Regions from separate parts of the Pseudoglutamicibacter albus genome, predicted to be linked through region 1. Evidence: predicted binding sites of a transcription regulator. Region 1 holds the regulator's gene; the other holds the start of a gene.
What was found. The regulator HrcA, encoded in region 1, represses chaperone genes, less so after heat shock. The targets are predictions, from matches to a motif close to TTNGCACTCGNNNNNNNCGAGTGCNAA.

Region 1 (3,568 bases):
CTCGTGACACACGGCAACGAGCACGCCGCGCTCGCTGGCCTGAGCAACCGCATCGACGAGCTGCTTAGTGGTGACCATCGGACCTATTGCTGGCTGATCAGCTCGGCGTGACTGCTTAGTGGCACGCACAGCCGTATCGACCCACTTCTGGTGTGCCTTCTGAGCACGCTCCCCACGCCAACGGACAATCGAGCGATCAGCCTGCCAAGGGATGAAGGCCGCTACACCAATTTCGACACAGGTTTCAACGGCCTGTAAGTCACGATCGTTTTTCGAAAGCGCCTGAATCAGGCCAACCCTCACCTCGGGTCCTGCCTGGCGGACCTCGTCGACAAGAACGCTTACGACCGCAGGATCCACGCGAGTCAGCGTCACGATCGCTGCCCGGCCGCAACCATCCACAACCTGGACGGACTCCCCCGGTTCAAACCGCATGACACGCACGTGATGAGCCTCAGAGGCGCATAGTTGATACGTACCGCCTGGCTGCCAATGGGCCGCCGCGGGATCCATGAACGACTTCAGCGACACCGGTCAGCCCAGGAACTTTTCGCGCAGACGACTCATGAAACCACGTTGGGCGAGCTTGCCGCGTGTGAACTGCTCGTCTCGGGCTTGGGCAAGTTGCTCGAGAAGATCACGCTGCTGCTCATCAAGATTCTTAGGGGTCTCAACGTTGACCGTGACTCGCAGATCCCCACGGCGCCCGCCACGCAGAGACGGCACACCCAAACCAGCCAAGGTCAATGTCTCACCCGACTGGGTCCCGGGTTGAATATCAAGCTCTTGGTCACCATCGAACGTCTCTAGCGTGACCTCGGTGCCGAGCGCCGCCTGAGTCATCGGGACCGACAGGACCGCGTGAAGGTCGTTGCCGACGCGCTCGAAGGTCGCGTGGTTACGGACACTGATCTCAAGGTATAGGTCACCGTTCGGGCCGCCACCCGGACCAGCCTCGCCCTCGCCTTGTAGCTGAATCCGCGTACCCGAGTCGACACCCGCAGGGATCTTAATCGTCTTCTCGGTCTTCTCACGAACGCGACCTTCACCGTTGCATTCGGGGCACGGCTTGACCAGACGGCTACCGAAACCAGAACATGCAGGGCACTCGGAGAGAGTCATGACGTCTCCGAGCATCGAGCGGACCGGACGCTGAATATGCCCGGAGCCGTGGCATGTTTCACACGTGACTGGCTCGGTGTTGCCTTCGGTGCAGGAGCCGTGGCACAACGAACACACCACAGCAGTGGAAACCGTGATGGTCACCTCTTTACCTTGAACCGCATCGACAAGATCGATCGGAACCCGCACTAGACCGTCACGGCCCGGCTGAGTCCGTGACTTTGGTTGAGGGCGGCCACCCCCACCGCCGCCTCCGAAGAACGCATCGAAAATATCCCCGAAGCCACCGAATCCGCTGAATCCGCCGCCACCGAAACCACCGGATGCGCCGTTCTCATCGCCTGTGCGATCGTAATTGCGGCGCTTATCAGGATCAGAGAGCACCTCATAAGCGTGAGTGACCGCTTTGAACTTCTCGTGCGTGTCCTCACCCGGGTTCAAGTCAGGGTGGAGCTGACGGGCAAGCTTGCGGTAGGCGCGCTTGATTTCCTCTTCCGAAGCGTCCTGGGATACCCCCAGGGTTTCGTAGTGGTTAGCCATGACGTAAATAAGTCGCTTTCCTTGGCTGGTCTAGTTGTCTAGTCGTCTGAGTGGGCTAGCTGAATGAGTCGTATATGAATCTTTGTGCCTCTAGATGGACAGGATGCGGCTGAGGTAACGCGCGATCGCTCGTACTGCGCCCATCGAACCTGAATAGTCCATCCGGGTAGGGCCGAGTACCCCGAGCATCGCGGAACCATTAGCTCCATAACTGCTGGCCACAACTGAGGTGTCCGTGAGTTCCGCGTGGGTGTTCTCGCTTCCGATGCGGACCACAACCTGGTCGTCGTCGGCTTCCATCTCTGAAAGCAGACGCAACAAGACAACTTGCTCTTCAAGGGTTTCCAATAAACCTGTCAGATCTTTACGGAAGTCCTGTTGTGAACGGGCAAGATTCGCCGTGCCGGAAAGCACTACCCTATCGACCTGGTGCGCTGTCAACGCGGACGCGATCGCTCGGGCCACGGTGTGGGCGAAGTCCAGAAGCTGCCGCGGCAGGTTGAACCCAGTTGGGTCACCAGGTGGCGGTGAAGACACCGAAGTCAACACGCCGGTTACAGCGTGCAGCGGTTCCCCGACGATGTGCTCGGCAATCTGATCGCGCACTAAAGCGACGTCCACATCAGAGACCTCGTGCGGTGCTGGCACCATGCGTTGGGTCACATCGCCGTTGCTAGCGATCACAACGACCAGAACCTGGCCTGGCCCCATCGTGAGGATCTCAACGTGCCGGATCCGCGTGTTAGAAACCTTCGGGATCTGGATGACCGCAAGCTGCTGGGTCAATGCGGACAGCGCGCGTGCCGTGCGCGCAAGAACGTCGTCGAGTTCCTCCGCGCCTTCAAGTAGCTGGTGGATCGCGCGACGTTCGGCCGCCGAAAGCGGCTTGATGTCCTCGATACGGTCAACGAAATAGCGGTAGCCCTGCTCAGTCGGGATACGGCCGGCCGAGGTATGGGGTGCTTCGATGAGTCCCTGCTCCTCCAAGACCGCCATGTCGTTACGAATCGTGGCTGCCGAGACTCCAAGGTTATGCCGTTCAACGAGTGCGGCAGAACCGACCGGTTCGCGTGAGTTCACGTAATCGTCAACCACTGCGCGCAGCACATGCACGCGGCGCGCGGTTGCACGGCTCACCGGCTTATCGCTGTCTGGGCGGACCACCTGAACTCCTCCTGCCTCATCCGGAAACTACGTGCCAACTACCTGCCAGAGCCTCAGGAACCTCACAACTCTTCAGGAAACCTCTTCACGTTCCACTCTGGCACTCTAATGGCCTGAGTGCCAATTATATCGGTTACCGCCCCGTTGCGGGCCCTACCGGATCGGGTTGCCACCCCGCCGCATCGCCACCCCGCCGCACCGTGCAGGCAAAGGTCCCCTGCGGACGCGCTAGGGCATCGTAGGCTGTAAAAGACTAGAACCGGCAGAGCCGCCCACCTCGGAATGTACCTAAAGGAGCCCAGCTATGGATTGGAGCCAATGGGGCCCCGGCTCGATCTCTCACCCTGCCCGCAAAGCACCGCGCAAGGTCGCAGCCCATGTAGGGCTCGTGCTCGAAGACGTTCAAAGCGGTTTCGTTGGCGAGGTGATCCGGACCGAACGCTCCGGTGGCGTCCGGGTTCTCGAGTTGGAAGACGGGCGTGGGGCTCGCCGTTCTTTCCCTGCCGGTTTCGGGTTCTGGATCGACGGTGAACCCGTCGAGATCGTCGAGCCTGCCTCGATAGCGGAAGCTGAACCGGTCACGAAGATCTCGGCATCTGGCTCGGTGTATGTCGAAGGTGCCCGGGCCAAGACAGCCCGCGCGGCACGTATCTGGGTCGAGGGCATCCACGATGCCGCACTCATTGAAAAAGTGTGGGGCCACGATCTGCGTGTCGAAGGCATCGTCGTGGAACCGATGCAC
Region 2 (3,568 bases), 630 kb from region 1:
CGGGCGGGCCACCAGATCTTTCGGCCGGCTTTCACGCTGGTGTTGTGGCTAGCGCTTGAGCCGGTTGCGCCGGGCCGGGAGGAAGGGTTTAGTCTTCGTCTTCCTCGGCTGGCTTATCCACAACCAGGGTTTCAGTGGTCAGCACAAGCGCTGCGATCGATGCCGCGTTGCGCAGTGCCGAGCGGGTCACCTTGACTGGGTCGATCACGCCAGCTGCCAGCAGGTCTTCATAGACGCCTGTCTTGGCGTTGAAACCGTGGTTGGCTGGGGATTCAGAGACCTTCGCTGCGATGACGGATCCATCGAAGCCTGCGTTGGCTGCGATCTGCTTGACCGGGGTCACCAGGGCGCGGCGGACGATGTCAACACCGGTTGCGGCGTCGCCTTCGAATGCCTTGAGGTTCTCGTCTTCATCGAGCACGTGGAGCGCATCGACCAGCGCGGTACCGCCACCGGCGACGATGCCTTCCTCAAGCGCTGCACGGGTCGAGGACACGGCGTCTTCGATGCGTGCCTTGCGTTCCTTGAGCTCAACCTCGGTTGCGGCACCAACCTTGATGACGCCAACACCGCCGGCGAGCTTAGCCAGGCGCTCCTGGAGCTTCTCCTTGTCCCATTCGGAGTCAGAGTTCTCATACTCTGCCTTGATCTGGGCTACGCGTGCGGCCACCTCTTCGTCATCGCCTGCACCGTCGACCAGGGTCGTGTTGTCCTTGGTCACGGTCACGCGGCGGACCTTACCGAACACCTCTGGGCCAACCTGGTCCAGACGCAAGCCGAGGTCCTGGGAGACTACCTGGGCTCCGGTGAGGATCGCGATGTCCTGCAACATCGCCTTGCGGCGGTCGCCAAAGCCCGGGGCCTTCACGGCAACAACGTTGAGGGTTCCGCGCAACTTGTTCACCACGAGGGTCGAAAGCGCTTCGCCTTCGATGTCTTCAGCGATGATAAACAGCGGCTTGGATTCCTTCAAGACATGCTCAAGCAACGGAACGATGTCCTGCAGAGCGGAGATCTTGCCAGAATTGATCAGCACGTAAGCGTCTTCGAGGACTGCTTCCTGACGTTCAGCGTCGGTCACGAAGTGCGGCGAGAGGTAGCCCTTATCGAACTGCATGCCTTCGGTCACATCCAGCACGGTCTGGGTCGTGTTGGATTCTTCGATGGTGATGACACCGTCGGTGCCGACCTTCTTGAACGCCTCTGCCAGGAGCTCGCCGACCTCATCGGACTGCGCGGAGATCGCGCCGACGTGGGCGACGTTCTCGTCCTGAACTTCACGCGCGTTCTCCAGCAGGCGGGCCTCAACGGCCTCGACTGCGGTTTCGATGCCGCGCTTGATTTCACCTGGTGCAGCACCTGCCGCAACGTTGCGTAGGCCTTCTTTGACCAGGGCCTGCGCCAGAACGGTTGCGGTGGTCGTGCCGTCACCGGCGATGTCGTTGGTCTTGGTGGCTACTTCTTTAGCCAACTGCGCACCCAGGTTCTCGTATGGATCCTTGAGCTCGACGTCGCGAGCGATGGTCACACCGTCGTTGGTGATGGTTGGTGCGCCCCACTGCTTGTCGAGGACCACGTTGCGCCCGCGCGGGCCGAGTGTGACCTTGACGGTGTCCGCCAGGCGATCAACGCCGGCTTCGAGGGCCTTGCGCGCCGCGTCATTGAACGCAAGCTGCTTTGCCATTCGTTTTACTCCTTCATAGCCTCAACCGGGTTACGGGAGGCCGCTAGATCAAGAGTTGTGAGAAACCGGGAAGGGTTACTTCTCGACTACTGCGAGCACGTCACGAGCGGACAGAACGAGGTATTCCTCGCCGCCGATCTTGACTTCGGTGCCGCCGTATTTGGAGTAGATCACGACGTCGCCTTCCTGGACGTCCACTGGGATGCGGTTGCCCTTGTCATCCACGCGGCCTGCACCAACGGCAACAACCTTGCCTTCCTGAGGCTTCTCCTTGGCGGTGTCTGGGATCACCAGGCCGGAAGCGGTGGTCTGCTCGGCTTCGAGCTGCTGGATGACGATGCGATCTTCGAGGGGCTTGATAGAGATCGACATGGGACCTCTCCTTTGCGTAATAGACCTGTAGGTGTACGGGCCATACAACGCGTCCTCCGGGCGTCGTCGCGGGTGTCGACCGGAAGCAGCTGATGGCTTGCGCACTCGGATTTAGCACTCTCGGCTTCCGAGTGCTGATGTCTTCCACTTTAGGAAGTTATCTGGCACTCGGTCAAGATGAGTGCCAATTGTTCGCCTTGAGCGTGCTCGCCACGCCCTCTACTACCCCACCCGATGCTCTGCTACACCTCGCCCTGCCGCACCTCGCCGCCATCACCTCCTCGTTTCCCCTACGCCGCATTCCGGCACATTCGTGACAAGCTGGAGGCATGGCATCCAGCAAAAAAGAAGGCTCCATCACGTCTAACCCGGCGGAGCCGGTCGCCGCGGCCTTCACACCTGAAGGCCAAGAGCTGCTCTCCCAGCTGACCCCGGATCAGGCTGCGACCAAGAAGTTAGCAACCGAGCTGACCTTGAGCCTGCGCAAGGCCGGGCATCCAGCGGGCCTGGTTTCCGCCGTCGTGCATCAGCTTGCCTTACGTTTCAAGGCTCGGGCTAAGTTCGGGCCATTCGCTGAGCGGATGATTCTCACGCAGGCGGGCCTCGAACAGGCAACCCGCCTACCTGTTGCTGCGCGCCATGCGGGCCGGATGCGCGATGCCGGTGTGGGGCACGTTGCGGACCTCGGTTGCGGTTTGGGTGCGGACGCGATGGCGATGGCCGCGCTGGGAATCGATGTGACCGCGGTCGAGGCCGACGAGGTCACGGCAGCCGCGGCGACCGTGAACACCGCTCCGTTCCCTAACGTCACGGTGGTGCATGGGCTCGCTGAGGAAGCCGATATTTCTGCCGCCGATGCGGTATGGATGGACCCTGCACGCCGCGAAACCACGACTTCGGGCACGCGCCGCCGCTGGAACCCTGAAGCGTTCTCTCCCCCGTTGTCTTTCGTGGAGACACTGGCTGACCGTGGGCTTCCGATGGGGGTCAAGCTCGGGCCTGGGATCCCGCACGAATCGATCCCTGAGACCGCGGAGGCGCAGTGGGTTGAGCACAACGGCAGCGTGGTCGAAGCCACGCTGTGGTTTAACGAGGCGCGGCGGGCGCAGGTGCGGAGGGCCGCGCTGGTGTTGAAGGACGATCAGACTGCAGAACTGACCTCGAGTGCCGCCCACCCCGACCTGGATTCAGATGCTCTCGCGCTCGGCGAGGATGTGCCCATAATCGAAACCGACAGCAACCTGTCACTTCCCGTCCTCTCAGACACAGCCACGTACGGAACCTATCTTCACGAACCTGCCGGCGCAGTCATCCGCGCCGGGCTCGTAGCCGATCTGGCCGTACAGCTTGAGGCGACCGGGCTTGACCCGCACATCGCCTACCTCACCGGCGACACCGCCTCCGCGACCCCGCTGGCCAACAGCTACCGCATCGACATGGTCATGCCCTACAAGATCAAGGCGCTGCGCAGCTGGGTACGCGACAACCGCATCGGGCAGCTCACCATCAAAA

Region 2: groES (co-chaperone GroES) is a predicted target of HrcA. The motif match lies at 2,218-2,244, and genes of this name have one in related genera.

Annotation. Positions count from the first base shown of each region.
Region 1 is NZ_JAVDXX010000001.1:876,198-879,765, forward strand. Features, by position in the region: gene J2S67_RS03860 (16S rRNA (uracil(1498)-N(3))-methyltransferase) at 1-531, opposite strand, end outside; gene dnaJ (molecular chaperone DnaJ) at 535-1,662, opposite strand; gene hrcA (heat-inducible transcriptional repressor HrcA) at 1,753-2,799, opposite strand; gene J2S67_RS03875 (DUF3097 family protein) at 3,131-3,568, shown strand, end outside.
Region 2 is NZ_JAVDXX010000001.1:1,508,385-1,511,952, forward strand. Features, by position in the region: gene groL (chaperonin GroEL) at 89-1,684, opposite strand; gene groES (co-chaperone GroES) at 1,760-2,056, opposite strand; gene J2S67_RS06575 (class I SAM-dependent methyltransferase) at 2,386-3,568, shown strand, end outside.